4 regions of the Verrucosispora sp. CNZ293 genome follow, and region 2 is predicted to be linked to each of the others. Evidence: riboswitches for the same ligand, from Rfam matches in the RefSeq annotation. Region 2 holds a riboswitch; each other region holds the start of a gene.
The links. A riboswitch is a leader RNA that binds a small molecule or an ion and turns the genes downstream of it on or off. The one in region 2 is predicted to bind cyclic di-AMP.

Region 1 (7,557 bases), 1.7 Mb from region 2:
AGCCCTACTACGCCGGGGCCGCCACGGCTCCCGAGGTGCTCCCCGGGGCCTGACCGGCTCGGTGCCGGTCAGTCCCCGCCGAGGCCGGACAGGTCCACGTCGGCTACCTCGGTGACCGCCCGGACGGCGGTCACCGAGGCGTAGCCGTCGGCGAGCAACGCCAGATCCGTGCCGGGCTGCACCGCCTGCCCCGGTTCCTCCAACGAGGTACGCACGAAGCCGTGCCCGGATTCGGCGACTGTCATCTGCACCTGACCGAAGGTCGCCAGGGTGCCCTGGCGCACCCCGCGCAGTCGGTTGAGCGGCAGATCCGGCGCGTTGACGTTGAGGACGCTCTCCGTCGGCGCGGCGGTCAGCCGGGGCAGCAGGTCCAGGGCGACCCGGGCGGCGGTGGCCCAGTTCCGTTCGGCGTCGCGTACCCGGGCGGCAGCCGCCACCGCGGCACCGCCGCTGGCCGCGGTGGCCTCACCGGCGGAGAGCACGTCAAGCGACACGGCCATCGCCCGGCAGCCGTTGGCCGCGGCGGTGAAGGCGGCGCCCACGGTGCCGGAGTGCAGCACCGCACGCCCCGCGTTGGCACCCCGGTTGATCCCCGACAGCAGGACCGACGGCGGCGGTCCGAAGGCGCCGTGCACGGCGATGAGCGCGATGAACCCGGGCGAGCCGCCGACGCCGAACGCCGGCACCCCGTCGAGTTCCGGCAGCGGATGCTCGCGGACCACCACCTGCCCGTCCTGTTCCACGGCGCTCATCGCGGCACTGGTACCGCTCGCCTCCTCCAGCGGAGCTGCCACCACCACGTCCAGGCCCCGGTCGACGGCCGCCCTGGCCAGCGCCTGGATGCCCGGCGCGGCGATCCCGTCGTCGTTGGTGATCAGCACCCGTAGCGTCATCGGCCGCCCGCCCGTTGCGCCAACTCGTCGGGGGTGGTGCGTTCCTGCGGACGGCTGCCCGCCGGTTCCAGCCGGACCCGGTCGACCAGACCGTTTATCGAGTCGAGGCGACCGGTGCCGAGACCGTGTCGGGTGACGTTCAGCGCGCCGGCCGCCGCGCCGGTACGGATCGCGGTGCGGATATCGCCACCCTGGGCCACCACGGCGGCCACACCCGCGGTCATCGAGTCACCGGCCCCACGCGGGTCGGCCGCTTCCAGTCGCGGCATCAGCACCTCGAACACCTCGCCGTCGACGAGCGCCAACGCCGGTTTGTCGGCCCGGCTGACCACGACGTTCTCGGCGCCCGAGGCGTGCAGGTCGTACATCGCGCGGGTGAGCTGCTCCTCGTCGTCGCCTTCCGCCCGGCCGTCGGCGAGCAGTTCCTCGTGGCTGACCTTGAGGAAGAAGACCCCGCTCTCCAGGACGGCGGTGAGGTGCTCGCCGCAGAGGTCCACCACCACCCGGCCGCCGTTGGCGCCGAGGTCGGCGGCAAAGCGCCGGTAGAGGTCGGCGGGAACCAGTGACGGATAGTTCGGCCCGCTCAACACGCTCACCGCCGCGCGCAGTCCCTCGCCGAGCGCGAGGTTGTACAACTCGTCGAGTTCGTGCCGGCTCAACGGCTGGCCGGTCACGTCGACGATCTCCTGACGGGTGCCCTCGCGGCGGTCGTGCACGTACCCGCCGGTGCCACCGGAGTCACGAGCCACCACCTTGAGGTCGACCCCCTCGCTGACCAGCAACGGTTCCAGAACCTGCCCGACCTCACCGCCGAGCGCCGCGCAGAGCACCACGTCGACGCCGAGTGAGAGCACCATCCGGGCCTGCCACACCCCCTGCCCGCCCGGGTGCAGATGCAGCTCGGGCGAATCACTCGGTTGATCGATGGTGACCGTCAACAGCGGGGTCGGTGCGAAGATCATCACGTGGGCGGTCATGGCCGCACCCCGCTGTCGGTGGCGTCGCTGATCCTGGCGATACGCTCGTTCATTCGCGTTCCTCCCGTTAGCGGACAAATATCCGCCTCCTGGTAAGACCGTAGCCAAGGGGACGCCTCGGCGCGCGTCGACCGGACGGTGCCCCGCCGACGGACGGTGAAACGCGACGCCGGGTGAACCGCTCGTGAAGAGCGGTTCACCCGGCGCGACGATGAACTCAGTACACCGACAGGTGCACGTGGTTGGTGTGGTCGCTGGACGGGTCACCCCGAGCGCCGCTGTACGACTTCCAGCCGCTGCTGGGCAGCCAGATCTGCCTGTACCAGATCACGTAGAGCACGGCGAGCCGGTCGGCATTGTTCACGAAGTACGCCGCCAGGTTGTTGCCGTAGGTCCGGTCGCCACCCGTGGCGTCCCCGCCGAAGCCGTTCTTCTGTGCCGCGAAGTCGCAGGCCCGACCCTTCGGGTGCTCACCGGAGCCACCGGAGCGGTAGCAGGAGACGTACCGGGTGAAGCCGGCCGACTTGGCCTGCTTGAGCGCGTGCAGGGTGCGCGGGGTGATGCAGCCGTTGGCCGGCGTGGGGTCGTTCACGCTGCACGACTCCGAGGGCCATGACCCGTCGGAGTTTCGGGGTGCGGGCTTGGCGGTGGGGCTCGACCCGCCGCTGCGCGACGGTGACCGGGTGGCCCGCTCGGCGGCCTCGGCCCGCTCGGCCGCCTCGTCCCGTTCGATGGCGACGGTCAGCGCCCGCTCGGCCTGGTCCTTGCGCTTGGCCATCACGGCCACCTGCTTGCGCTGCTCCTGGATCTCCGCGTCCAGGGCCTGCTTGGTGGTGCTCACCTCGTCCCGGGCGGTCTGAAGCTCGCGCAGCGCGCGGTCCTCGTTGGCGGCCACCGCGTCCAGTGCCGCCGCCCGGTCCATGAAGCCGGCCGGCGACCCGCTGTGGAGCAGCGCCGACGCGGCGCCCAGCCGCCCGGTGCGGTACGCCTGCGCGGCGATCTCGGCGACCTTGGTGCCGCGCTCGGCGACCTGGCTCTCGGTCGTCTTGAGCTGCTTGGCGAGCTGCTTCTGCCGCTTCACCGAGCGGTCGAGCGCGGTCTTGGCGTCGAGGTAGCCCTTGCTGGCGGCCTCCAGTTGGGCCCGGAGTGCCGGGGTGCCACCCTCGTCGTCCACATCGCCCGGAGCCGCCGCCCGCAGCGACTGCGGTGCCGCTGCGGCTGGGGTGAAGGGGGCCAGCGCGACGCCGAGGGTGAGGGCGAGCGCGGCGGCGATCAGGGCCGCCGTACGGGCGGCCGGTCTTACCGTTGCCACTGCTGGCATGCACATGTCCTTCCGTCAGCCGCCGACCGGGTTAGCTGACGGGTTCGGGACGGAAGATCCCTACCGCTGACGCGGATACACCCCAGGAACATGGTTCCCCGGTTCGCCCTGGCGGGCGATTAGGCGGCGGCCGCCGCCGGCACCGGTGGGTGCCGCCTGGCGGAGGCCGGGTCCGAGCCTACCGGTGCCCATGTGACCGGTGCAGCTGCTGTTACTCCTGGTGTTCAGTTGTTGACTAGTAGACCAGACCAAAAGCAGACAAAAGCCCTTTTCGGCTGATTGTCCGGTCACCACTGCGTCGCCCCGCAGCCCCCCGGATCCGATCGCGGCTCGATCTGGAGGGTCGCGTGCTCGATCTGGAAGTCCTCGTGCAGCGCCGAGCGGGCTGCCGCCAGCACGGCACCGACGTCGGCGCCGGAGGCCACGGTCAGGTGCGCCGAGGCGACCTCCATCCCGGAGGTCAAGGTCCAGACGTGCAGGTCGTGCACGCCGGCCACACCGGGCACCGCGGCCAGCCGGTCGTGCACCGCGGTGACCTGAAGGTGTTCCGGCGCGGCCTGGACCAGGATGCGTACCGCCGCCCGCCCCAGGCGCCAGGTCCGGGGCAGGATGAAGGTGGCGATCACGACCGCCACCAGCGGGTCGGCCCACCACCAGTCGGTCGCCGCGATCAGCAGGGCGGCCGCTATCACGCCCAGTGAGCCGAGCAGGTCGGCAAGCACCTCCAGGTACGCCCCGCGCAGGTTGATGCTCTCCCGCGCCCCCGGTCGCAGCAGGGCGAACGCGGCGATGTTGGCGACCAGGCCGAGCGTCGCCACCACCAGCACCGGGCCGGCGAGCACCTCGGGTGGATCGCCGAACCGGCGTACCGCCTCGACCAGCACGTACACCGCCACCCCGGAGAGCAGCACCGCATTGGCCAGGGCGGCGAGCACCTCCAGCCGGTAGAGCCCGAAGGTGCGTTGCGGGTCGGTGTCGGCCCGGCGGGTGGCGGCGACCGCCGCGAGGGCCATCCCGATGCCCAGCACATCGGTGAACATGTGTCCGGCGTCGGAGAGCAGGGCCAGCGAACCGGTCCGCAACGCGGTCACTGCCTCGATCACCATCAGCATGCTGAGCAGGGCGAACGCTGCCCACAGTCGGCCGGAGTGGCGGCGCGCGGCGGTCGACACCGCAGCGTGGTGGTGGTCATGGCCGGCGCCCACCCAGACACCTTCCGTCGTCCGTCGCGCCGGGGACGGATCTATGCCAACATCGCTATGAGTGCAATCGTCGGGCTCGCGGTCTCAACCGGTCGGGTCGATGGTGGTCAGCCGCTGGGTGGCCCGGGACAGCGCGACATAGAGGGTTCGCACGCCGGAGCCCGGCTCCGCCCGGATCTCACCCGGGGCGACAAGCACCACCCCGTCGTACTCCATGCCCTTGGCCTCCAGGCTGGTCACCACCTGCAACCGCTCCCCGCCGATCGCCCCGAGCCAGGCCGCGACCTGGTCCCGGCGGGGCACCGGGGTGATCACGCCGACGGTGCCCTCCACCTCACCGAGCAGGGCGCTGGCGGCCGTGACGACTGTGGTCTCCAGCTCCGGAGCCGGCACCACGAGCTGGACCGGATCGACGCCTGTGGAACGGACCGCGGTTGGCAACGCGAGATCGGGGTACGCCCGCCGGATCTCGGCCGCCGCCACCGCGAAGATCTCCGCCGAGTTGCGGTAGTTCGTGGTGAGGGTGAACCGGTGCCGACGACGGCGGCCGAGCGCCTGATCGCGGGCCCGCGCCAACTCCTGCGGATCCCCCGTCCACGCGGTCTGCGCCGGGTCACCCACCACCGTCCAGGAGGCCAGCCGCCCGTGCCGGCCGACCATCCGCCACTGCATCGGTGAGACGTCCTGGGACTCGTCGACCACCAGGTGGGCGTAGTCCCGGTAGTCCTCCGGGCGTTCCCGGGCCGCCTGCCGGGCGGCCCGCTGCCGGTCGGTGAAGGTGCTCAGCTCACGTACCCCGCCGGCCAGTTGGAACGGATCCCGCTTCCGTCGGGCGGGGCGCACCGGCTTGCCGAGCAGCGCGTCCAACTCGTCGAGCAGCGCGACGTCGGCGACGGACAGGCTCTCCGACCCCTGGTACGCCGCGCCGAGCAGCCGGATCTCGGTGCCGGAGAGCAGGCCCCCGCCGTACCGGCGCAGCCGCCGCGGATCGGCCAGCCAGGCGAGCACGTGCCGCGGATGCAGCCGTGGCCACCACGCCTTGAGGAAGTCGCGGAAGTCCGTCCGGTCGATCAGCTCGTCCTCGAAGGCGCGCTGCTCGGGCAGCCCGGTGATGCCGAGCCGGCGGGCCTGCGACCAGAGGGCGGCGAGCACGCCGTCGAAGCCGGCCCGACGCACCTCGTTGCGACGGGCGCCACGCGGCAACGCGCGGTCCCGGATGGCGTCCAGCTCGGCCCGCTCCAGCCGCAGCAGCGTGCCCCGGTACAGCAGGCGCAGCTCGGTGGGGGAGTCGGGCACCGCGTCCCGGGCCGCCCGCTCCAGCACCCGGCGCATCCGCAGTGAACCCTTGATCGCCGCCACCTCGGGCGGGTCGGTGCGGGTGGCCATCACCCCGGGGAAGAGGCTGCCCAGCGAGCGCAGGGTGGCGGTGTCCTCACCCAACGACGGCAGCACCGAGGCGATGTACTCGACGAACACCGAGGACGGGCCGATCACCAGGATGCCGCCGCCTGCGTACCGGCTGCGGTCGGCGTAGAGCAGGTACGCCGCGCGATGCAGCGCCACAGCCGTCTTGCCGGTGCCCGGGCCGCCGGAGACGAGGGTCACCCCCGAGCCGGGGGAGCGGATCGCCTCGTCCTGCTCGCGCTGGATGGTGGCCACGATGTCCCGCATGCCGCGACCGGTGGTCCGGGACAGCGTGGCCAGCAGCGCGCCGTCGCCGACCACCGGCATGTCCGGTGGGGCGGCGTCCGGGTCCAGCAGGTCGTCCTCGATCCGGGTGACCCGCTCACCGCTGGACTGGATGGTGCGACGCCGGACCACGCCGAGCGGCTCGGCCGGGGTCGCCTGGTAGAACGCGGCGGCGGCCGGGGCTCGCCAGTCCACCACAAGCGTGGTGGCGTCCTCGTCGCGGATACCGAGTCGCCCGACGTACAGGGTCTGCCCGTCGCGCAGATCGAGCCGGCCGAAGACCAGCCCCTCGTACTCGGCGTCGAGCACATGGCGTCGCTGCGCGGCGTGGAAGACCATCGCGTCGCGTTCGACAAGCGCACCGAAGTTGCCGACCCGGGCGAGCCGGTAGCCCTCCCGCTCCGCGCGGACTGCCGATCGGCGCAGCTCGGCCAGTCGCGCGTACACCCGGTCGAGATGCCGTTGCTCGGCGGCGATCTCCTGGTCCAGGGTGCTCTGATCCACCGCTCGCTCTCCTCGTGACGCCGCCCGGCCAACCGCACGAGATTACGCCCCGCGTCCCGGTGCGCGTCCCCCGGATCTTCGCCGACCTGCGACGGACCCCGGGAAAGGGTGGCGGGCGGCGGTCAGCCGGTGACGGACCGCCGGACCGGGAGGGCGTCCAGGACCCGGCGCAACACGTTGGCCAGGGCGCCGTTGACCTCCTCGGGGCGTTCCATCATCAGCATGTGACCGGCGCCGGGGCAGACGGTCAGCTCGGTCGCCGGTAGCGCGGCGGCGATCGACTCCGCGCACGGTGGCGGGGTGAGCCGGTCCCGGTCGCCGACAAGCGCCGCCGCCGGCAGGTGGGCCAGCGTGGCAAGCGTGGTCAGCCGGTGCTGGGTGCCGATGGAGGCCCGGAACCCGCCGATCGAGCGCAGCGAGGCGCGGGCCACCGCCGAGGTGACCAGCCTGATGTCGGTGGGGTCGCAGCGGTCCCCGAAGAGCATCCAACGGATGCTCGGGCGTAGCGCGCGCAGCAGGGCGCGGGGCGGTCGCCAGGCACCGCAGCGGGCGAGGACCCCGGCCCCGGTGGTCTCGGCCAACCGGATGATCCGGGCGATCCGGGGCGAAAGCCCGTAGACGGTGTGGGTGTGCCCCTCGGCGGTGGTGGAGACGAAGACCAGGCCGGCGGTGCGCCGGGTGAAGTGGTCCGGGTGGCGGTGCGCGTACTCCATGATCGTCATGCCGCCCATCGAATGGCCGACGAGCACCACCGGCCCGGTCGGCGCCACCGCGTCCAGCACCTCCACGAGGTCGTCGCCCAGTTGGGCAAGGGTGGCCGTGGGCAGGGCCATGCAGCTGGACCGGCCGTGCCCACGGGCGTCGTAGGTGACCACCCGGACCGAGCCGAACATCTCCTGGATGGCTGTCAGCTGCCGGTGCCAACTGCGCCCGTCCAGGGTCCAGCCGTGCAGCAGCACGGCTGTCACCTC
Region 2 (7,557 bases):
CTCTACCCGAGCCCGCCACGCTGATGCATCCAGGGCTCCACCCCGCACGCTGCGCGTCGCGGTCGGTGCGAGGCAGCAGGATCCCAGAAGTTGCTGCGTCGCGGCGGGCCGGAGGCAGCAACATCCCCGAAAGTGCGTGGATCTTGGAGTCGGGGCGAGGGCGGCCGGGCGGGGCGGCCGGGCGAGAAGTTTCATCGACGCAACATATGGCCATGTTCAAATCTGTCTATGGGTTGTAACGTCTGCCCCACGTTTTCCGCACGGCGCGACACAACCCCCGGTCGCGTCGCCAGAAAGAGGTGGGCTTATGGGACTGCGTCCCGTCCTGCTGAACCGGCGCATGGCCGGCATCGCATCGACGTCATTCGCCCTGGTGCTCGGCGTGGCCACGGTCGGCCTGCTGCCGGCCGCCACCACGACCGCGAGCCCGGTGGCGGCCGCTGCCACCGCCGACGAGGTGTGTGCGGATCCGACGGGCACCCTGGCCCGGGCCAAGGGTGGCAGTGCCGTCGAGCACGATCCGAACCAGCTGACCCTCGCCCAGGTGCACCAGCGTGAGGCGGAGTTCGCCGACATCCTGCAGGAGCGAGCCAAGCGAGTTGGTCAGCGTACGCTGACCACGCAGGCAGCGGCGGCCTCGGTCACCATCCCGGTGGTGGTGCACGTGATCCGCCGCGACACGACCCGGGCCGGCGGGAACATCCCCGACTCGATGATCCAGTCGCAGATCAACGTGCTGAACCAGTCGTTCAGTGGAGCGACGGGTGGCGCCGCCACCGCCTTCGCGTTCCAGTTGCAGAGCATCAACCGGGTGACCAACTCGTCGTGGTACCCGATCCGGCAGGGCTCGACGGCCGAGCGACAGATGAAGACCCAGCTGCGTCAGGGCAACAAGGCGACGCTCAACATCTACCTCGGCGCGCTCAGCAACAACCTGCTCGGCTGGGCGACCTTCCCGCAGAACAGCCTGAACGTGATGGACGGCGTGGTCGTGCTCAGCGAATCGCTGCCCGGCGGCACCGCCACCAACTACAACCAGGGCGACACCGGCACCCACGAGGTCGGCCACTGGCTGAACCTCTACCACACCTTCCAGGGCGGCTGCTCGGGCAGCGGCGACCAGGTCGGGGACACCCCCGCCGAGGCCTCACCGGCCAGCGGCTGCCCGACCGGCCGGGACACCTGCTCCAGCTCGGGCCTGGACCCGATCACCAACTTCATGGACTACTCGTACGACGGCTGCATGTACCAGTTCACCTCGGGACAGGCCACCCGCATGATCAACGCCTGGAACGCCTACCGCGCGGCATAGTGCGTTCGCGGTGACGCGTACCGCCGGTGCCGGCTCCGTCCCACGGAGCCGGCACCGGTGTGTCCGGGGGCTCAGGCGGCGCGGCGGTGGTGCCGCCCGGAGTGGGCCGGCAGCGGGCGGGTGGCCTGAGGTGTCGCGGCGGCCGGATCGAGCCAGACCTGGACGGCCGGCCGGGACGCCAGCTCGCTCGGCCCGGCGACCGACTGCTCGCGTCGGGCCAGCATCGCGACGTCGACGGTGAACTCGAAGAGACGCCAGTCGGCGTGCGGCGCGGCCCGGGCCGCCAACGCCAGCCGGGCGACTGTGGCGTCGTCCGTCACGGGGCGGGCTCGCCCGGCGACGTAGGCCTCGTCGTCACTCTCCTCCGGCGGGAAGGAGTGCAGCGCGTACCGGCCGTCCCGCTCCAGGTCGCGCCGCTTCGGTGAGTCGATCACGAAGCAGTAGAGACCGTGGTCGGTGATCACCGGCGAGACCGGGTGCACCCGGGGCCCGCCGTCGGCGCGGACCGTGGCCAGGTAGCCGAAGCCCGGGCCGTACTGCTGCATGAGAAGGCGGATCCCGTCGGCGAGTCGAGGCTCGTCAGCGGCGAATTCGGACCAGGAAGCCATGTCGACATCCTATCGAACACACGTTCGAAGCGGGTAGCCCGACACGCCTGTCACAAACCGGCAGCTATGGTGTGGCGATGCTGCTCTCCGACCGCGACCTGGTCTCCGAGATCAAGGCGGGCACCCTGGCGCTCGACCCCTTCGAGCCCACCCTGGTGCAGCCCTCCAGCATCGACGTACGTCTGGACAAACTGTTCCGGGTCTTCAACAACCACCTCTACACCCACATCGACCCGGCCACCCGGCAGGACGACCTCACCTCGGCCGTGGAGGTGCCCGACGGTCAGGCCTTCGTGCTGCACCCGGGCGAGTTCGTGCTCGCCTCCACGCTTGAGGTCATCTCGCTGGGCGACCAACTCGCCGGCCGGCTCGAAGGCAAGTCCAGCCTGGGTCGACTCGGCCTGCTCACCCACTCCACCGCCGGCTTCATCGACCCCGGCTTCTCCGGTCACGTCACCCTGGAGCTGTCAAACGTGGCCAACCTGCCGATCACCCTCTGGCCGGGCATGAAGATCGGCCAGCTCTGCATCTTCCGGCTCTCCTCGCCCGCCGAGCACCCGTACGGATCGGCCGTCTACGGCTCCCGCTACCAGGGTCAGCGCGGCCCGACGCCGAGCCGAGCCTGGCAGAGCTGGCGCACCTGGCCCACCCGCTGACCTCGCGGCGGGCAACGAAGATCGGGCCCGGTGCGGTAGCGAACAGCCACCGCACCTGACGCCGCGCTAGCCGGGCCGGCCGAAGCTGTGCACCGGGCTGCTGTCGATCCGCTTCATCTTGACCGGCTGACCCGCCCGGGAGGCGTGCACCACCCAGCCGCCACCGACGTACATGCCGACGTGGTGCAGGTCCCGGTAGTAGAAGACGAGGTCACCGGGACGCAGCGCGCCCCGGCTCACCGATGCGGTGACCCGACGCTGCCGCGCCGCGTTGTGCGGTAGCGAGACACCCGCCCGCGACCACGCCGCCAGCATCAGCCCGGAACAGTCGTACGCGTTCGGCCCCTCGGCGCCCCAGGAGTACGGCTTGCCGATCTGGGCGCAGGCAAAGGTGACAGCCTCACCGGCCGGTCCTCCGGGATACCTGGCCGGGCAGGGGGCCGGCCGCAGCGGCCCGCCGCCCCCGCTGCCGTACGCCCGCAGCCGGAGCCGCTGCAACCTGTCGATCTCGGCGTCGATCTGACGCCGCTTCTCCGCGAGCTCGGCCTCGGTGCGGGTGAGCTGGCCGATGGTGCGCTCCAGCCCGGCCTTGGCAGCGACGAGTTCGTCGCGCAGCTCGCTCGCGTGCCGTACGTCCCGCTGCTGGAACCGGGCGTAACGGTCGAGCAGGCCGAGTTGCTCGACGACCTCGCTCGGCGACCGGCTGCCGAGCAGCGTGTTGACCGCTCGCACCTGCTCACCCTTGTACGCGCTGGCCGCGAGCTTGCCCACCCGGTCCAACGCCTCGTCCACCTGGCGTTGCAACGGGGTGATCCGGGCGGCCAGCGCGTCCGCCTCCCGCCGCTTGCCGGCCAGATCCTGCCGAGTGGCGTTGTGCTGCTCGATGACGGGTTCGAGCCGGTTCCAGTCCTCGTCGATGCGGCGCTCGATGTCGGCGACCGTCGGGTCGGCCCAGGCCGCCGCCACGCCGCCGGTGAGCATCACGGCGGTCGCGGTCAGGGCGGCAGGTATGCAGCGGTACCAGCGGAAGCGCGGCGCGGCCGTCGGTCGGTCGGGCATCCCCGGCCGCGGTGACGGTGGCCGCGGGGCATGGTGTGCCACCGGGCTCAGTACTCCCTCTCTCCGGACCGCCTACCGGGCTGGAGGGACGGGCAACAGGAGTGGAGTGCGGTGTGTCCCGCTCCACCTGCCTGTTGTCGGTCTCTCTCGGCTGACGGGTTCGGGCGGGAGGGGACGCCCTACCGCGACGACTCGCGGATTCACCCCGGGCACCTGGGCACCCGGCTCGCTCATGAGCGACTCGGCGGTGTCGGACCGTTACCGCCCGGGTGGGCGGAGCTGTCAGCGGGCCGACGATTGACCAGCGTAGGGACGATCGGCGTCGATACGCAACACAACCGCACCATCACTGTGGGTGCTGACATCCGACAATGACGAAGGCCCCCGTCGACTTGACCGGGGGCCTTCGGACGCTCCTGCGCGTCCGCTCAACGGACGCTTGTGGTGACTCAGCCGGGTCGGCGGAAGCCGGCGACCGGCATTGTCGTGATCGGCGAGACGTTCACCGGCTTGCCGGCGCGAGCCGCGTGCACCATCTGGTTGTTACCCAGGTAGATGCCGACGTGGCTCACATCGCTGCGGAAGAAGACCAGGTCACCTGGGCGCGCGTCGGACCGGGAGACGGCCTTGCCCTCGTTCCACTGGGCACCCGTGAAGTGGGTCAGGTAGATGCCGGCGGCCTTGTACGCGTACTGGGTCAGCCCGGAGCAGTCGAACGAGTTCGGCCCGGTGGCACCCCAGACGTACGGCTTGCCGACCTGTGCGCAGGCCGTCTTGATGGCGGTCCGGGCAGCCGCGCTGACCACGTCCTTGATGGTCGGGCAGTTGGTCGTCTTCACCACGGTCACCGGCAGCGACTTCTCCAGCCGCTTGATCTCGGCGTCGATCTGCTTCTTCTTCGCCGCCAGCTGCTTTTCCTTCGCCTCCTGGTCGGCGATCAGACCGTCGAGCTTGGCCTTCTGGTCGTCGTACTTCTTGCGGATCTTCATGACGCCCTCGAGCTCGCGGCGCTCCTGCGAAGCGAGCCGGTCGAGCAGGGCCATCTGCTCCCCGATCTCGTCGGGCTTCGCGTTGAGCAACACGACACCGATCTCCTGGGAGGGGCCGGTGATGTAGTAGCGGGAGGCGAGGTCGGCCACCCGGTTCATCGCCAGCTCGGTCTCCAGAGCCAGCGGCTGGATCTTCTTCTCCAGGCTCTTCGCCTTCTGCCGGTTGACCTTCAGCTGGGCGCGCACCTTGTTGTACTGCTCGATCGTGGGTTCCAGCTTCTGCCACTGCTTGTCGATCTGTGCCTCGATCTCCTCGACCGAGGGAGCGGCGTACGCGGGGGCGGCGAGCAGGCCGGCACCGACGGCAGCGGCAGCGACGAGGACGACCAACCCACGCGCGGCCCTGCGCAGGCCGCCCGCACGGGATCGTCCCGGTGCGTGACGATGGAGGGGCATGGTTGCCACCGGGGGCGTCTCCTTTGCAACCGACCACCGGGCGTCCCGCGAGCGGGTTAGAGGCGGGATCAGACGACCCACGGCGGTCGGTGCCTCACATTAGGGAAGGCACGGTGGGGAAATCAAGGCGACCAACGGCTCATTCACCTTTGCGCGACGGTACGCACACAAAGGGTGTCGATCAATTCGTTCCAGTTACCTACGTCAATTTAAAACAGGGCGGGGCGGCACCGGTGAAGGTGCCGCCCCGTACGGTGCGTACGCGCCGGTCAGCCGACCACGGACGGGCTCTCCTCGGCGCCACCGACCCGCTCGGGCTTGACCGACCGGAGCAGCACACTTGCCACGTCGATGACCTCGACCTGCTCTCCAGCGCCCTTGCCATTCACCCCGTCGGTGAGCATCGTCGAACAGAACGGACAGCCGACGGCGACCGTCCTGGCCCCGGTGGACATGGCCTCTTCGACCCGGTCCACATTGATCCGCTTGCCGATCCGCTCCTCCATCCACATCCGGGCGCCACCGGCACCGCAGCAGAAGGAGCGCTCGCTGTTGCGCGGCATCTCGGTCAGCTCACCCTCGATCGCGCTGCCGAGCACCTCACGTGGCGGGGCGAAGACCCGGTTGTGCCGCCCGAGGTAACACGGGTCGTGGTAGGTCACGCCGCCGTCGACCGGCTGCACGGGGGTGAGCTTGCCGGTGGCGACCAGGTGCGCCAGCAACTGGGTGTGGTGCACCACCTCGAACTCACCGCCAAGCTGGCCGTACTCGTTGCCCAGCGTGTTGAAGCAGTGCGGGCAGGTCGCGACGATCTTCCGCTTGGCCTTCTCCCGCCCCTCGAACGCCTCGTTCAGGGTCTCGACGTTCTGCTGGGCGAGCATCTGGAAGACGAACTCGTTGCCGATCCGTCGGGCCGGGTCGCCGGAGCAGGTCTCCCCCTCGCCGAGGATGGCGAAGGAGACACCCGCCTCGTTGAGCAGGGTCGCGACGGCCCGGGTGGTCTTCTTCGCCCGGTCCTCGAACGCACCGGCGCAGCCCACCCAGAAGAGGTACTCGAAGTCCTCCACCTCACCGACCCGGGGCACCTCGAAGTCGAGGCCCTTGGTCCAGTCCTCCCGGGTGTTCTGCGGTGCGCCCCACGGGTTGCCCTTGTTCTCCAGGTTGCGCAGCATCACGCCGGCCTCGGAGGGGAAGCTGGACTCGATGAGCACCTGGTAGCGGCGCATGTCGACGATGTGGTCGACGTGCTCGATGTCCACCGGGCACTGCTCCACGCAGGCACCGCAGGTGGTGCAGGACCAGAGCACGTCGGGGTCGATGACACCGCCGGCCTCGGCGTCGCCGATCAGCGGCTTCTCCGCCTCGGCGAGGGCCAGCACGTCGACGTGGGCGAGTTGCGCGGCGGTGGCCTTCTCCTCGCCGGTGAGATCCTTGCCACCACCGGCCAGCAGGTAGGGCGCCTTGGCGTACGCGTGGTCGCGCAGGCTGAGCACCAGCAGCTTCGGCGACAGCGGCTTTCCGGTGTTCCACGCCGGGCACTGCGACTGGCAGCGACCGCACTCGGTGCAGGTGCTGAAGTCCAGCAGCCCCTTCCAGGTGAACTGCTCGACCTGGGCGACGCCGAACTGGTCCTTCTCCGGGTCGGCCTCCTCGAAGTCGAGCGGCTTGCCGTCGCTCATCATGGGCCGCAGCGCGCCGAGGCCCGAGCCGGCCGCACCCGGCCGGCGCTTGAAGAAGATGTTGGGGAAGGCCAGGAAGCGGTGCCAGGCGACGCCCATCGTCACGTTCAACGAGATCACGATGACCCAGGCCATCGAAATCGAGATCTTGATGAGCGCGGCGACGCTGACGCCGGACTCCCAGCCCGGTAGCAGGGCACCGACCGCGTGACTGAGCGGGGTAGCCCAGGTGGGGTACTCGAAGTGGTCGGTGGCCACCTTGAAGCCACGGATCACGAAGCCCATGACCAGTACGGCGAGGACGACGGCCTCGACGAAGTAGCCCTGCCACATGGTGGAGCCGGTGAACCGCGACCGGCGTCCCGCCCGGTTCGGCCGGTTCGCCAACCGGATCGCGATCAGGACGACGATGCCGATGGCGCCCAGAATGCCGATCCACTCGGTGACCAGCCCGTAGAGCGTCCAGGAACCGATGAGCGGCAGCCCGCCGGTCGGCGACACCACCTCGAAGTACGCCTCAAGCACCAGCAGCGACAGCACGATGAAACCGACCATCACGAACCAGTGCGCCGCGCCCACCACGCTCCAGCGGAGCATCCGGGTGTGCCCGGCGGTCTCCGCCAGCATGGTCCTGGTGCGGCTGGCCTTGTCGCCGGAGCGGGTCGGATCGGGCTGACCCAGCCGGATCACGGCCAACATCTTCGAGACCGCGCGTACCGCTAGCCACACCGCAACGGCGGTGATGGCGGCCGCGAGGATCGTGGTGACGATCTGGACGCTGCCCATCGAGTTGGCCTC
Region 3 (7,557 bases), 1.9 Mb from region 2:
CGGCGGTACGCAAGGCCCGGCCATGGATGCTGTGGGCCGTGGTGATCGCGGTGCCGCTGCTGGTCGTGGCGCTCTGGCCCGGTCAGACACTGGTGCCGGAGCAGAGCCGCTGGTGGTTCGCCCAGGTCTTTCCGCTGGTCCGGTCGCTGGAGTTCTGGCTGGGGGTGGCCGCAGCCGAACTCATGCTGCGCGGGCGCTGGCGGGGCCCACGGCTGCCCCTGGCCAGCCTGATCTTCGTCGCGACCTGGGTGGCTGCCTCCCAGTGGATCCGGGCCGAATTCTGGTCGGCGCTGCTGTCGGTGGCGTACGTCCTGGTCATCGCCGCGGCGGCGGACGCCGACGTGCACGGACGGCGCTCGCCGCTGCGCTCACGCCCGATGGTCTGGCTCGGCGAGGTCTCCTTCGCCTTCTACCTGGTGCACGTGTTCGTGATCATGACGATCCTGCGGCTGACCGGCGACTGGGGCACCGGCCTGCCCGGCTGGTGGGGCCCGCTCGCGGTGATCGGGTTTCTGCTGCTCACCCTGGGGCTGGCCGCTCTGTTGCACCGGTACGTGGAACAGCCGATGATGCGCCGCCTGGCCCCGTCCCGACCGCCGCGACCCGGACCGCCGGGTGGTGGAGCGCCGTCCACGACGCCGCACGGTGCGGCACGGGCCACGGAATCGGGTGCGGCGGCGCGATCCGAGACCCCGGTGGACGGGCTGCCGCGCCAGCGGGTGACAGGTGGCGGCGCGAATTCCGCGACGGGAGCGGAGCGCCGATCCATCCACTGAGGACGGTCAACTGGAGGCTGCCTGACCTGCGTGAATCGATGTGCGTGCGCGACGCGCCGGGCGGTGCGACACGCCCGATGACCGGTGCGGCCCGGCGGCTGTGGCGGTAGCGTAGGGAGGTGCTTCCCGTCGCGCCGGCCCGTCCTCTGTGGTGGTTGGCGCGCTGGGCCGCGCGGCTGCTGACCGGGCTCGCGGTCGCCGCCGCCTTCACCCTCGGCGCCTGGGACCTGCCCGGCCACCCGGCCATCGACCGCCTCACCGCTACGGTGCCACCGGTCGAGACCTCCGTACCACCGGCATCCGCCGGCTGGCACCAGGCCGCACCCCTCGACGTGGTTGGCCTGGTGATGCCGACCGCGCAGGGTGCCGACGATCCCGCCGACCAGGCCGAAGTGTCCGCGATGCAGCCGGCGGCCTCCGGTCGGCCCGGGCTGACGGCGCTCGGCAGCGTCGCTGCGGGCGGCCCGCGGTGGACTGCCGCCCAGGTCGGGGGCGTCCGGGCCGCCCGCGCCCCACCGCGCGCCTGATTCCGGCGACGCCGTACGCCTTGCCCCTGGCGGCCGTCCCGGGCGCGTGCGCACCGTTCGGTGCCGCCCCCGTGCCGAGCACCTGCCAGCCCGTTGCCGCCCGCCGCGCCGTCGGTGCCGGCCAGAACGAGCGGCACCGCCCATCCCAACCCGCGACCGCGCGCAACGCCATCCGCGATCCGCTGCCGGTACGGCCACCGGTGCCGTACCGATCTCCCCGAGGTGCCGACATGGAGAAGACAGTTCTCTACCAGTTCCTGATCGAGGTGCCCCGCGCCGCCGCCATCTGGTCGGTGCTGCTGGTGCTCGCGTTTGGCGTACTCACCGTGCTTGTCGCCCGCCCCGAGCCGGCCGGGCCGGCGGAGAAACCCGCCGACGAGGACGCGCTCCGCGCCGCAAGCGAGCAGGCCGACCTGAGTCGGTACGCGGGAGAGGTGGCGGTCGCGGCAGCCGGCGCCGGGCAGAACGCCGAGCGACGGCGTACGGCATGGCGGCTGGCCCAGGCGGAACTGGACCGCGCCTGGGCCGCGTACGACCAGGCAGAGGCCGTCGCCCGGCGGCTGGCCGGCGTCGCCGGACTGCCGACCCCGTGCACCCCCCGGACCCCTGCCGAGTACGCGGCCCGGGAGCGCTGGCTCCGCCGGGCGGCGATGGCGGCCCACTGGCGGGGTGACCTGACCGCACGGCAGCTCAGCGACGTGCTGGCGCGTCGGTCCGGCTGGGATCCCCGGCGTCACCCGGCCGAGCAGGAGGTGGTTCTCGCCCGGGTGGTACGCGACAACCGCCAGGCCGCCTACCTGTCGGCCGCCGAGCGGGAGCGTGACCTGTGGCGGGCGGCGGAACTGGCAGGCGAGGCGGCCCGCGCCCTCTCCGCCGAGGCGTACGCGGCAGCCGAGCGACTCCGACCGGACCTGCGGGCCGTCCCCGGGCGGATCGCCGTCGGGCGGCCCGGCACGGTGCTGCGCTGGCGGCCAGCGAGGCTGGGTTGAAATTCCGTGAGCTGGGTCACAACGGCCGGAAATTCGGTCACTGTTCGTAGTTGAGACGATTACCCAGCAAATTCCGTCGACATTGGTGGCGAGGCGTCCGGTTGTCACCCGAAGGTGCCCGGAATGCCGTCGGTCCCATTGAGCGACGACAGTTCTCAGGTACCCGAAAATCGCCGCACTGGATCATGTTTAAGCAGCTCAGGGCGGGTTGGCTTCGAGGTGACCGACCAGTAGTGTCAGCCCGTCCGGTGCGGTAACCGATCGCAGGAAGCGACGCCGTACCGACCCGCTCAATCGTGATCTCACGAACCGGGGACCCACTGCACCACTGGGGTGAATCCGCGAGCCTCGGCCCGCGGTAGGGCGTCTTCCCGCCCGAATCCGTCAGCTAACCCGGTCGGCGGTGACGGAAGGAGTTCCAGCCCTCGTGCGGTTCGACGTGATCCCCCTGTTCCCCCGCCTCCACGGCACCGCGGTGCCCGTCCTCGCCGGCCCGACCGCCGCGAGCTGACCCCGGTCATCGCACCGCCCGGGTTGTCCGGGCGTACCCCTGAACGGCCTGTCCCGCTCACCGGGTGGTCGTCGGTGTCCTGACGCCGACCTGACCGCCGGAGCCGGTGTGCCGTTCCCCCCTCAGCCCGTGGAGGAATCCGTGAAGCACGCCCTCTCCCGCCGGCTCCGCCGGCTGGTCACCGAACGTCCTTACCAGATCGTTGCCGGCTCGGCCGTCGCGCTCGTCCTGGCCACCGGCACCGGCGCCGCGCTCGCCGGCACCGGGAACACCCCGGCCCCCACGCAGGCCACCACCGCCGCAGCCGACCTACGCGACGACGCCGTGGTGGCGCCGAGCCCGGAAGCGGTCGCGCCGTCGACCGCCGCGCCCAGCAGTGCCGCGCCCAGCAGTGCCGCGCCCAGCAGTGCCGCACCGGCCAGCCCGGCACCGGCCCGCGCCGCCGCCGCGACGTCGCCGAAGCCCAGCTCGGCCACTCCGGACCCGGACCTGACAACCAAGAAGGCGGCACCGAAGCCGCCCGCGTCGAAGGTCCTCGGGTACGACCACCAGGCCCAGATCAACGGCTACTACTGCGGTCCCGCCGCGGTACGCAACGCGCTCAGCGCCGCCGGTGTCACGCGTAGCCAGGACGCCCTGGCCAGCCAGCTCGGCACCACCTTCGCCGGCACCAACTCGGCCGAGGACACCACCCGCGTCCTCAACGCCGTCGTCAAGGGCGACCCGTACGAGACCACGATGATCCGTGGCGGTGCGGCCACCCCGGCCCAGATGGACCAGCTCCAGGCGGACGTCGTCGCCGCCGTCACCGACGGACGGGGCGTCGTGGTGAACGTCGCCGGCACCGTCACCGACACCGACGGTCGCTGGCACTCCTTCCCCGGCGGGCACTACATCGCGGTGGTCGGCTACCAGGACTCCGGCCGGCTGGTGAAGATCGCCGACTCGGCCGACGCCTCGTACCCGTCGTACTGGCTCAGCACCATCGATCTCGCCAACTGGGCCGCCACCCGCGGCTACTCGGCCTGATCACGCCGGTCCCACGGCGAACGGAAGCCCTCGGCCTTGCTGGCCGAGGGCTTCCGTGTCGGGTACGTCAGGCGGCGGGTCGTGCTGTGTCGTCAGGTCGACGTGGCTCGGGGTTCGTCAGGCGTGCGGGGCGTGCTGCTTCGCCAGGCCGACGAAGCTCGCCCAGGCCGCCGGGGTGAAGGCCAGCGTGCCGCCGTCGCGATCCTTGGTGTCGCGGACCAGCACGATGCCCGTCAGGTTGTCGGCGACCTCCACACAGTCGCCGCCGCCAGCGCCGCTGCGGGTGGACTTGCGCCACGTCGCACCGTTCAGATCCACGGCTTCACCACATCCTTCATCAGCTCGATCGACTGGCGGCCGGACAGTGCCTCGTTGCGCACCGCCTCCCACCGGGACAGCAGGGTGCTCAGGTCGTCGTCCTTGTCGGCGAGAACGCCGCCAAGTTGAGTTTCGAGATTAGCCACCCAGCCGCCGTCCGCGCCCCTCGCCAGGGTGAAGGGACCGGTCAGTCCGATGTGCATGGCGACGCCGGTGGGCACCAGGTGGACGCTGATGTTGGGCCGCGTGGCCAGCTCCATGAGGTGATGCACCTGCTCGACAAGCACGTCCTTGAGCTCCTCGTCGACCCGCCGCAGCACCGCCTCGTCGACCACCGCGACGAGTTGCGGCGGGTCGTCCTGCTCCAGCACCGCCTGCCGGGCCATCCGGTTGGCCAGCCGCCGCTCCACCCCCGCCTCGGTCAGGGCGGCGTCGGTCCGGATCACCGCGCGGGCGTACCGCTCGGTCTGGAGCAGGCCCGGCACCAGCGTCGGCTGGTAGCAGCGGAGCTGCCGGGCGTTGCGCTCGGCCTCCAGGTAGGGCAGGAACCACGAGGGTTGGCGCAGCACCTCCGCCGTGCGCAGCAACTCCTCGAACATGCCCCCGGTCTGAAGCACCTCGTCGGCCCGCTTCGCGTACGGCCGGTCGAGGGACGGGTGCCCACCTCCACAGCGGACACCAGCGACGCCGAGTAGTTCGTCCGCCGACCGAACTCCTCCTGGTTCATGCCGGCCGCGGCTCGCAGCCGGCGGAGCTGCGTACGGATCAACTCGTGCAGGTCGGAAGGCTGCTCGCGTTCCATGTCCCCTCCACCGGGTCTACGAAGATCGCCAAGGGGCCGCCAGGGGCCGGTGCGGGGCACCCGGAACCCACCGTGGCCGGCGTCGATTCCTTCCGACAGTAGTGGTGTCCTCACCAGACTGTCACGCAGCGGGGCCGCTCCCATCCAGACAGGGACGGGGCGGTTCCGTCCCGGGGCCGCCCGTGCGCCTTCCCCCGTGTTCGGGCGGCCCCTTCCGATCGCTGACTGGGAGGTCGATGTGCGTACCCGGGTCGTCCGCCACCTGTGCCCGACGGCGCTGCTGCCGGTGTCCTCACCGGGGCGGCAGTGTCGGGCCACCGGGGGCCGGTGGTGACCGTGGGCCGGTCGGGTGCGATCACCACCCGGCTCTTCGCTCCCGAGCGGGGTCCGCGTCCGCTGCGTCCCTCCGCCTGTGGCGACGAGGTACCGCACACTCCGTTGCGGCCGATCTGGTGCTGCCGCGCCGACGGGCAGCCCTGGCCCTGCGGTCAGGCCCGGCTGCTGCTGCGGGTCGAGTACGACGGGAACCTGCCCGGGCTGTCGATCTACCTCGCCGGCCTGATGTACGAGGCGATGCGCGACCTCTACCGCCTCGACCCGCACGACGGCCCGACACCCACCACCCTCTTCACCCGCTTCATAGCCTGGACCCGCCGCCCCACCTAGCACCCCGCCGCCGCCCAGCACGAGAACCCGAGATCTTGGAAAGTTTCCGTTTTTCGCGACCGGAAACTTTCCAAGATCTCGGAGGACCAGGGTGGGGGTCGGGGGATGCGACGATCACCTGCGACATTGACCGCGACGTCTGACACCTGGGCGAGGGGACATCATGGGGGAGCAGGAGCCTTACGCGGGGCTGGCCGCGACGTTCGACACGGCCGCGGAGCTGTACGAGCAGGCCCGACCGGGTTATCCGGAGCGGCTGTTCGCCGACCTGGCCGCGACGACGAGCCTGCTGACCGGGCCGGCCAGGGTGCTGGAGATCGGTACCGGCACCGGCCAGGCCACCCGTGGTCTGCTGGCGCGCGGCTGGCAGGTGGTGAGCCTGGAACCGGGACCGGAACTGGCCACTGTGGCGCGTCGCGTACTCGCCGGCCGGGGTGACGTACGCGTCGTGGTGTCGCCGTTCGAGCGGTGGGAGGCGGGCGACCTGGCGCCGTTCGACCTCGTCTTCGCCGCGACGTCGTGGCACTGGCTGGACCCGGCTGTCGCCTACCGCCGGGCCGCCGAACTGCTGCGCCCCGGTGGGCACCTTGCGATCGTCGCCACCGAGCACGTGTCACCACCGAACGGCGACGACTTCTTCCGGCAGGTCGAGCGGATCTACGACGAGGTCGGCATGGGCGACGGGCAGGGTGGCCCGAAGCCACCCGAGGCGATCGTGGCCCCCGACGTGGCGGCGATGACGGGCAGCGGGTTCTTCGACCAACCGACGGTGCACCGTTACGTCTGGAGCCGCGACTACACCGCCGAGGAGTACCTGAGCCTGCTCTCCACCTACTCCGGTCATATCGCCGCCTCGCCCTGGCAGCGGCGGACGCTGTTCGACGGGATCCGGGAGATGATCGCCGCACGCCCGGCCGGCACGGTACGCAAGCACTACCTGAACACCCTCCAGATCGCCGCCCGCCTCGACTGACGGCCCCCGCGCCCCAGTTCCCTTCTGGCAGCATGGCGACGTGCTGATCTACAAGATCCTGCTGCCGGGCGAATGGGCCGAGTTCCAGGCCGCGGGCCGGTTCGACGGTTCACCGTTCGATCGGGACAGCGGCTTCATCCACTGCTCGTCGCGATCCCAACTGCCCGCCACGGCGGCGCGGGTCTTCGGCGACCAGCCGCATCTTGTCGTCGTCGCGCTCGACACGTCTCTGCTCGGTGAGGTGCTGCGGTGGGAGGACGCCCCGAACGGCGGCCCGTTCCCGCACGTCTACGCGGCACTGCCGGTGGCAGCGGTTCGTGGGGTCCACGAGGTCGCCGGTGCGGCCCGGGTGGACGAAGAGGTACCGGCGGGCGGGGCAGGTCGTCCACCGCGCCCGCCGGGTGGCTCGACGTCGTGGTGAGGCCGGATCAGGGCATCAGCACCGTTCCCATTTGAGGTTGAACAGGGTGTCGACGTCGCCCTCGGTCGTGGTCATCGACATGCTTGCGGTCGAGTTGGCGGTGCCGGCGTCCACTCTCAGCTCGGTGTTGACGTTGAGGACCCGTTGCTGTCCGCAGGGCGTGTAGACAAGCACGGGGGCGATGTCCGAGGTGCCCCAGAAGCCGTTGTAGGGCCCGGTGAAGGTGGCATCCGTGCGGCTGGTCTCGGACGAACCCTGCCAGTAGTAGCTCGTACGCTGGCGACCTGTCGCGCCGGTGGGGATCCGGGCCCGGCCCCGGTAGTCGGCGGCGGCGACGGCGATGGTCCAGCCCGCCGGTACGGTGACGAGCACGCCGAGCTGGCAGTTCTTGCGGCTGTCGGTGACGTCCACGCCCCGGCCGGCCGAGGCGACGAAATCGTGGTAGCGGATGCGGAAGCCGGTGTTGTCGGGATGGGCCACCACCCGGGCGGTGCCGGGTGCGCAGCCGGAGCCGTTGGCGGCCACCACCTCGACGGTGATCTCGC
Region 4 (7,557 bases), 400 kb from region 2:
GACGGGCACGCCCGGCACTGCATGCACGAAGGTGCCGCCGAGGGACGCGCCGACGAGATGGCGACCGAGATGATGGCCGCCGTCGGCCGCCTGATGAAACGCGGCTGACCGACCCGCCGACGCACCCGCACGACAGGCGTCGGCAGGTCCGGCTGGTTACCATTCGCACACGATGGCCAGCCGAAATCCGTGCCTCGCGGCCCGAGGTCGTTGCCGGGCGCACACCGACCGGGCCGTCGCGAGCCGATCCACACCTCACGGTACGCAGCCACCTCGCCACGTTCAGGCCATTCAGGCTGCCTTCCGACCCGGTCGTCGGGCGGCACTGAACCGTCTCGCCCATCGACACGTACTCAGCCCTGAAATCGTTGGGAGACACTGAATGGGCGCCGACCACACCCGTTCCGCTCCGCCCACCCCGCCCGGGGTGCGGCGGATACTCGTCGTGACGGTGGTCCCCCTGTTCCTGGCCACCCTGGTCGCCGCCATCGTGCTCTGGCCCCGGGACGCCCCGCGCCCCGAAGCCGCCGACGACGCTCCCCGTCACCACGGCACGGTCACCCGGGTGGTGAGCGAGCCATGCCCACCCAACCCGGTGGTCCCCGAGGGCACCCCGACGGCTGCGGAGGGCCCCTGCGGCACGGTCACCGTCCGGGTGGAGACCGGTCCGGACGAAGGACGGGAGGTGCAGACGCCCATCCCGACCGGGCCCGGGGCACCCCGCGTGGATGTCGACGACGACGTCATCCTGGTCTCGCTCACCGACCCCGAGGACCCCTCGGTCAGCACCTACAACATCGCCGAGCACCAGCGCGGCAAGCCGCTGGTCTGGCTGGCCGTGCTCTTCGCCGCCGCCATCGTCGCGTTCGGGCGGTTGCGGGGCCTGGCGGCGCTGGGCGGCCTGGCCGCCAGCTTCGCCATCCTGCTGACCTTCGTGCTGCCCGGCATCAGCGCCGGCCGGCCGCCTCTCGTGGTCGCCATCGTCGGCGCCTCGTTGATCATGTTTGTGGTGCTGTACCTGACCCACGGCATATCCGCCCAGACCTCGGTGGCCGTGCTCGGCACGCTGGCCAGTCTGGTGCTGACCGGGCTGCTCGGGCTGGCCGCGACCGGGGCCACCCACCTGACCGGATTCGGCAGCGAGGACGCCACCACCCTGTCCATGTTCCGCGCCGACGTCGACCTGCACGGCCTGCTGCTGGCCGGCATCATCATCGGCTCGCTGGGGGTGCTCGACGACGTCACGGTCACCCAGGCCGCCGCGGTCAACGAGCTGCGCCATGCCAACCCGAACTTTTCCCGCCGGGAGCTGTACCGCTCGGCCACCCGGGTCGGGCGGGCCCACATCGCCTCGGTGGTCAACACCATCGTGCTGGCGTACGCCGGCGCCTCGCTGCCGCTGCTGCTCCTGCTGACCGCGGACTCCCGCGCGCTGGGCCAGATCCTGACCAGTGAGTTTCTCACCACGGAGATCGTCCGAAGCGTGGTCGCCACGCTCGGGCTGATCGCCGCGGTGCCGCTGACCACCGCGCTCGCCGCGCTGGTCAGCACCGCCGGGCGCGGCGACGCCGGCACCCCCACCGGTGAGCCCGCCCCCGTAGTTCCCCGGCCGGCGACGGACCGGGCCGAGGCGCTCCGCGCCCTCAGCGCACCACCCACTCGAAACACGTCCCCCGCCACCCCTTCGGGGTGGCCCGACCCGGACAGGAGCACGGACACCACATGGTGACACTCCTCAGTGTGACCGCCCCTGCCGATGCGGCTCGAAACCGTGTCGCTGGTCACTCAAAGCGATTACGAAATGACGCATCTCGTCGGGTTCGGGGCGTAGAAGCACAGATGGACTGTCGGGTAACCTCACTGCCGGTCACCGCCGGAGGCGCGCAGCGGCGCCAGCGGTGCCACCGCCCAATCGCCGTCAGGCGAGCCGGGAACCCAGGTACGTGGGGTGAATCCGCGAAAGCGGTAGGGGCCACTTCCGTCCCGAACCCGTCAGCTAACCCGGTCGGCGGTCGATGGAAGGGAAAACAGTGACGGCACCCCTACGCCGCTGGTTGACACCCGTGGTGGCCGTGTTCGCCGCGTTCGCGGTATTCGCCGGTCCGATGCCGGCTATGGCCGCGCCGAACAACCCCAAGCCGGCGGAGCACGACGACGACCCGCCGATGCTCAACGATCTGATCGAGGCGGCCAACCGGGACTACTCCAAGGCCAAGGCGAAGCTGGAGAAGTCCAAGAAAAGGCAGCTGAAACTGGCGGTCGAGGTCCGCTCCGCGCAGGCCGACCTGGACGCGCTCTCCCCGCAGGTCGCCCAGATCGCCACCCAGTCGTACCGGACGGGCCGGGTCGGCGCGATCGCCATGCTGTTGCAGAGCAACGCACCGGACTCGTTCATCGACCGGGCCTCGGCACTCGACGAGCTGAACCTGGTGAACGACAAGAAGCTGGGCGAGGTCAACGCGATCAAGATTCGCGCCGAGCAGGCCAAGCTCGCGCTCGACGCCGAGGTGCGCGAGCAGAAGAAGCTGACCAACGACATGGCGCGCAAGAAGACCGAGGCGGAGAAGTCGCTCCGGCTGGTCGGTGGTGTCGGCCTGACCGGCGGGCTGGTGGACGCCACCTCGCCGGTGGCGCGGATCGCGCCGAACCGGGCCTCGGACGGCGGCTGGAAGCCGGAGTCGTGCAGCCAGAACGACCCCACCACGTCGGGCTGCATCACGCCCCGGACGCTGCACATGTACAAGGAGGTCAAGCGGGCCGGCTTCAACAGGTTCGTCGGCTGCTTCCGCCCGGGCGACAAGTTCGAGCACCCCAAGGGCCGGGCCTGTGACTGGTCGTTGCAGAACAGCGGCTTCAGCCCGTGGCACAACAACGACACCCGGATCTACGGCAACAATCTGGCGGCCTTCCTGGTCCGCAACGCCGACCGGCTGGGCGTCTACTACGTGATCTGGAATCGGCAGATCTGGTTCGCGGCGACCGAGCGCTGGAGTTCCTACAGCGGTCCGTCCAACCACACGGACCACGTTCACGTGTCACTGCTCTGATCGCCCGACGCAACGCACCGAGGGCCGTCCCCGCCGGTTGGCGGGACGGCCCTCGTCGTCAGGGAGCGGTCGCCAGCGCGCCGGCCAGGTCGGCGGGTTCCGCGGCCACCGCCCGCACCTCACCGGCGGCCAGCCGGTACGACATGCCGACCACCGCGCACCGTCCGGTGGCCACCTCAGCCGCGAGGGTCGTGGAGGATTCCAGCATCGCCTCGACGGTCCGCGCGATGTGGATGTCCACGATCCCGTCCAGTTCCTGCACTCCAGCCTCCTGGGCCCGACGCAGGCTGGGCACCACGGCGTCGACCACGGCACCCAGGTGGCCCGGGGGCGTGGTGGCGGTGGCGAGTGCCTCGCGGGCCGCCTGTACGGCACCGCACGAGTCGTGCCCGAGCACCACCACGAGCGGCGTACGCAGCACGGCCACGGCGTACTCCACGCTGCCCAGCACCTCAGGGCCGACGGTGTGCCCGGCGGTGCGGACCACGAAGAGGTCACCCAGCCCGCGATCGAAGATGATCTCGGCGGCGAGCCGGGAGTCGGAGCAGCCGACGATCACCGCGAAGGGGTGCTGTTCGGCCGCGACGGCGGCCCGCCGCCCGGCATTCTGGTTGGGATGCCGCAGCGTGTCGGTGACGAACCGTCGGTTGCCGGCGAGCAGTTCGGCGAGAGCCCGTTGCGGGGCGCCGGGAAGGTCTGCGGTGAGCAGTTCGCGTTCGGGCCCCGGCTGCGGACCGGGAGTTGCGGGTCGACTCATCCGGCTGTACCTCTTCTCCGTGAGGAATGCCTGGTCATCCCGGGCCGGCGCTGGTCACGGGCTGCCAACACCGTCACATGCGACATAACGCACGTCAAGCTATACGTGATATGCATTTCATGCATCAGCCAACGCTTGCGTCGGATCGATCCCGCACCCCCGGTGGCAGCGCCACCCGGGCACCCGAACGGCAGGTCATACGATGGCGGACATGGCGAGCACTGACGGACGGGAAAACGCGCGGAATTGGACCTTCCTCACGAACCACGCGCACGTCCTGCTCGCCATCGCCCGTAACCCCACGGCCCGGCTGCGCGACGTCGCGACCGAGGTCGGCGTCACCGAACGTGCCGCCCAGGCGATCGTCGCCGACCTCGAAGCCGGCGGCTACCTGCACCGCACCCGGGTGGGCCGACGCAACGAGTACACCCTCAACCCGGCCGGGCGGTTCCGCCACCCGGCGGAGGCCGACCACCAGGTCGGCGACCTGCTGGCTCTCTTCACCAAGGAGCAGGTGACCGGCACCGCCGACCAGTGAGCCCGGCAGCCGTCCCGATCGGACCACGTGGCGCGCTTCACCCACCCCGGACGATCGCCGCGCTGCGATCACGTCGACGGCGGGATAGGTTGGACCGGTGCCGTCGCCAGCTTTCGCCCGTCCACTGTGGCCGGCAACGCTGTGCGCACTGCGTGAGCTGACCCGGTTCGCACTGGCCTCGCTCGTGCTCGCCGTCGGCCTCGGCGGGGCCGTGGCGGTCGATCCGCCGGCCGGGTCCGCCACCGTCTCGCCGGTGTCCGCGACTGTCGCCATCGACCCACCCGCCAGCACGCTGGTGGGGGTCCAGCCGGTCGTCGAGCCCGGCCAGGCGGTCGACGCCGGCCCGGAGCGACGCGAGTCGGCGAGCACCGCACAGATCCGGCCGGAACGTGCCGAGGCCGCGTCGGTCGGCATCGCCCGGGTCGATCATCATGTCGCGGTTTCCGCCGTCCGCGCTGGCGAGCCGACCCGGCGCGGCCCACCCTCCGGCTGACCGACGGCAGCCCGGCCGGCCGATCGAACCACGCGCAGCCCTCGCCGGCCGGTACGCCAGCGGCGGCCCGACGGCCGACCGACCGCACCCCGTCGGTGCCTTGGCAGGTGGTCCCGGGACCGCCAGGCGATCCCGATCCAGCCGACCTGACAGCGCGCACCGAGCCGCCCGCCACCCAGCCGTCACCTGCGTCCACCACAGTCGACGACTCATCCCGACCGCGAGGTGTTGATGATGCGTACCGCCCTCTCCTCCGTCCTGCTCGACGCGCCCCGCGCCGCCGCCATCTGGCTGGGGCTGCTCGGCGTGGTGACGCTCGCCGTCGCCGGCCTGCTGCTGCGACCCCGGCTCTTCCGCTTCGACGCCGGCACCCGCATCCGCGAGGCCGCGCTGCCGAGCCGGTCCGAACACTCCGAGCATCGACGTGACCAGGAACGCTGGGCCGAAGAGGTGACGGTCGCCGCGGACCGGGCCGACGCCACGGCCCGGCACCGCCGCGACGAGTGGCTGGCCGCGCAGGACGAGGCCGAGCAGGCGTGGCGGGCGTACGAGGCGGCCGAGGCGGACGTGCGTCGGCTCTCCGGTGCCGCCTGCATGCCACTGCCGCAGACCAGCCGCACTCCCGCCGAGTACGCCGACCGGGAGCGCTGGCTGCACCGGGCCGCCCTGGACGCGTACTGGCGGCGGGAACTGTCCGTGGAGCAGCTCAGCGACGTTTTCGCGCATCGTGGCTGGGACCCCAGGTTGCACCCGGTCGAGCAGGAGTTGATGCTGCGCCGAGCGGTACGCGACCACCTGCTGGCCCGGCAACGGACGGCTCGGGAACGGGAGCAGACCACCTGGCGCGCTGCGGAACTCGCCGCCGCGGCGGCCCGCAGCCTGCGGGAGGAGGCGGTCTGCGCGCTGTTGCCGGTGACCGAGGAGCGCGAGTTCGTCCTGCCACTGACCACGCCGGGTACCGCCGAGCAGACCCGGGAGATTCCGGCGGTGGTCGTCGGGCCGGCACCGGTCGCCGCGTACTGAGCCGGGTCTCGCGAGCCGAACGCTCCCCGCCTCGACCTCCGGCAACTAGGGTCGGTGTCGAAGTCCTCGTCGGGCCGAGGCGGTGCGCAGGCCACCGTCGGTCGGGACTTCGGCCAGGCCCTGGCGTGGAATCGGTGTCGGGAGGACGTCGATCGGGTACCGACCTCGCCGGACATCGAGGAGGGCCGACGTGGTCGCAGAGAATGGCGGGCAAACCCCCGACGAGCCGGCAGATCGGAGCGCCGGCCCGCGCCAGACATGGGCGGCCCTGCCGTGGCTGATCCGCTCCGCTGTGGTGTGGAGCGCCTGCCTGGTGGTGATCGCCGCCGGGCTCTGGCTGCTGGCCCGGATCACGCTGCTGGTCACCCCCCTGGCCATCGCCGTGGCCGCGACCCTCTTCCTCGCCGCGCTGCTCGACCCGGTACAACTGGCGCTGCGCCGGCTACGGCTGCCCGCCGCGCTCGCCGCCCTGCTCACCGTCCTGCTCCTGCTCGGCGTCCTGGGCGGCGTCGGCGTGCTGGCCTGGAGTCTGACCGCCGACCAGTTCAGCGAGTTGGGTGACGAGCTGGGGCAGGGCCTGGAACGCACCCGGGACTTCGTCACCTCCACCCTGCCGGTCACCGACGAACAGCTCGACGGGCTGCTCGCCCAGGTGCGTCAGACGGTCAGCCAGCAGGAGGTGGATCCGGTCGCCAGCGCCCGCACGGTGACCGAGGTGGTCGGCTCCGCCCTGCTCGCCCTCGTGCTGCTGTTCTTCCTGCTCAAGGACGGCCGGGAAATGTGGCACTGGACGCTGCGCCGGGCCGCCGGGCGCAACCGGGAGATCGCCGCCAAGGCGGGCCGGGTCGGCTGGCGGACCCTCGGCTCGTACACCCGAGGCACCATGCTGATCGCCGGCATCGACGCTGTTGGCATCGGCCTGGCGCTGGTGCTGCTCGATGTCCCGTTGGCACTGCCACTCGCGTTGATCACGTTCATCGGCGCGTTCGTGCCGATCGTCGGTGCCACAGTGGCCGGCGCGGTCGCGGTACTTGTGGCACTTGCCGCCAACGGTCCCACCACCGCCCTGCTCACCCTGGCCGCCGTGATCGCCGTCCAACAGATCGAGGGCAACCTGCTGGAGCCACTGGTGATGAAGCGCCAGGTACGGCTGCATCCGGTGGTGATCCTGGTCGCGGTGACCGCCGGCACCCTCATCGCCGGCATCGCAGGGGCCTTCGTGGCGGTTCCGATCACCGCTGTCGTCTGGCGCGTGATCGACACCGTGCAGCGGCAACGGCAGACCACCGCAGCGACCACCGGTTCCGAGTCCGGTCCACCCGCACCACCAGCCCCGACCGCGCCGCCCGCCCGTCCGTCGTCGCCGCCACCCGGGCCGGACCCCGAACCCGCCTGACGGCGCAGCCAGCCACTCGACCCGCAGAGCACGCCGGCCCGAGGCGGGGCCCGCGCCGCCCGGGGCCGGGGTGGGCGGGTGCGTGGTCTATGCGGCGGTGGTGTGCGGGTGCAGGTGGTCGTGGAACCAGTCGGCGGCAGCCTCGGCGACCTGGTCCAGGGTGCCCGGCTCCTCGAAGAGATGCGTCGCGCCGGGAATCACCCGTAGGTTGGCCCGGGACGTCAGCTGGCCGAGCGCCTGCTGGTTGAGGGCGATCACCTGTTCGTCGAGACCACCCACCAGGAGCAGCGTGGCGGCGCGCAC

Region 1: another riboswitch for cyclic di-AMP. It lies ahead of CLT74_RS29025 (VldE C-terminal domain-containing protein); the one in region 2 lies ahead of CLT74_RS21420 (C40 family peptidase).
Region 3: another riboswitch for cyclic di-AMP. It lies ahead of CLT74_RS12580 (C39 family peptidase); the one in region 2 lies ahead of CLT74_RS21420 (C40 family peptidase).
Region 4: another riboswitch for cyclic di-AMP. It lies ahead of CLT74_RS19460 (VldE C-terminal domain-containing protein); the one in region 2 lies ahead of CLT74_RS21420 (C40 family peptidase).

Annotation. Positions count from the first base shown of each region.
Region 1 covers NZ_PEFR01000001.1:6,352,884-6,360,440, forward strand. The annotation lists gene CLT74_RS29010 (STAS domain-containing protein) at 1-53, shown strand, start outside; gene surE (5'/3'-nucleotidase SurE) at 69-893, opposite strand; gene CLT74_RS29020 (PfkB family carbohydrate kinase) at 890-1,870, opposite strand; gene CLT74_RS29025 (VldE C-terminal domain-containing protein) at 2,088-3,191, opposite strand; cyclic di-AMP (ydaO/yuaA leader) riboswitch at 3,196-3,327, opposite strand; gene CLT74_RS29030 (cation diffusion facilitator family transporter) at 3,479-4,396, opposite strand; gene CLT74_RS29035 (AAA family ATPase) at 4,478-6,586, opposite strand; gene CLT74_RS29040 (alpha/beta fold hydrolase) at 6,709-7,557, opposite strand, start outside.
Region 2 covers NZ_PEFR01000001.1:4,679,642-4,687,198, forward strand. The annotation lists gene CLT74_RS21405 (zinc metalloprotease) at 308-1,312, shown strand; gene CLT74_RS21410 (pyridoxamine 5'-phosphate oxidase family protein) at 1,384-1,920, opposite strand; gene dcd (dCTP deaminase) at 1,998-2,576, shown strand; gene CLT74_RS21420 (C40 family peptidase) at 2,643-3,635, opposite strand; cyclic di-AMP (ydaO/yuaA leader) riboswitch at 3,786-3,851, opposite strand; gene CLT74_RS21425 (NlpC/P60 family protein) at 4,085-5,080, opposite strand; gene CLT74_RS21430 ((Fe-S)-binding protein) at 5,350-7,545, opposite strand.
Region 3 covers NZ_PEFR01000001.1:2,769,654-2,777,210, reverse strand. The annotation lists gene CLT74_RS12595 (acyltransferase family protein) at 1-776, shown strand, start outside; gene CLT74_RS12590 (hypothetical protein) at 896-1,303, shown strand; gene CLT74_RS12585 (hypothetical protein) at 1,534-2,292, shown strand; cyclic di-AMP (ydaO/yuaA leader) riboswitch at 2,570-2,710, shown strand; gene CLT74_RS12580 (C39 family peptidase) at 2,933-3,832, shown strand; gene CLT74_RS12575 (DUF397 domain-containing protein) at 3,950-4,144, opposite strand; partial or broken gene CLT74_RS12570 (helix-turn-helix domain-containing protein) at 4,141-4,952, opposite strand; gene CLT74_RS12565 (hypothetical protein) at 5,289-5,618, shown strand; gene CLT74_RS12560 (class I SAM-dependent methyltransferase) at 5,782-6,591, shown strand; gene CLT74_RS12555 (DUF952 domain-containing protein) at 6,632-7,012, shown strand; gene CLT74_RS12550 (DUF4360 domain-containing protein) at 7,028-7,557, opposite strand, start outside.
Region 4 covers NZ_PEFR01000001.1:4,284,023-4,291,579, forward strand. The annotation lists gene CLT74_RS19450 (metal-sensitive transcriptional regulator) at 1-108, shown strand, start outside; gene CLT74_RS19455 (YibE/F family protein) at 383-1,729, shown strand; cyclic di-AMP (ydaO/yuaA leader) riboswitch at 1,896-2,026, shown strand; gene CLT74_RS19460 (VldE C-terminal domain-containing protein) at 2,031-3,047, shown strand; gene CLT74_RS19465 (carbonic anhydrase) at 3,106-3,804, opposite strand; gene CLT74_RS19470 (MarR family winged helix-turn-helix transcriptional regulator) at 4,007-4,342, shown strand; gene CLT74_RS19475 (hypothetical protein) at 4,440-4,835, shown strand; gene CLT74_RS19480 (hypothetical protein) at 5,070-5,858, shown strand; gene CLT74_RS19485 (AI-2E family transporter) at 6,049-7,254, shown strand; gene CLT74_RS19490 (alpha/beta fold hydrolase) at 7,342-7,557, opposite strand, start outside.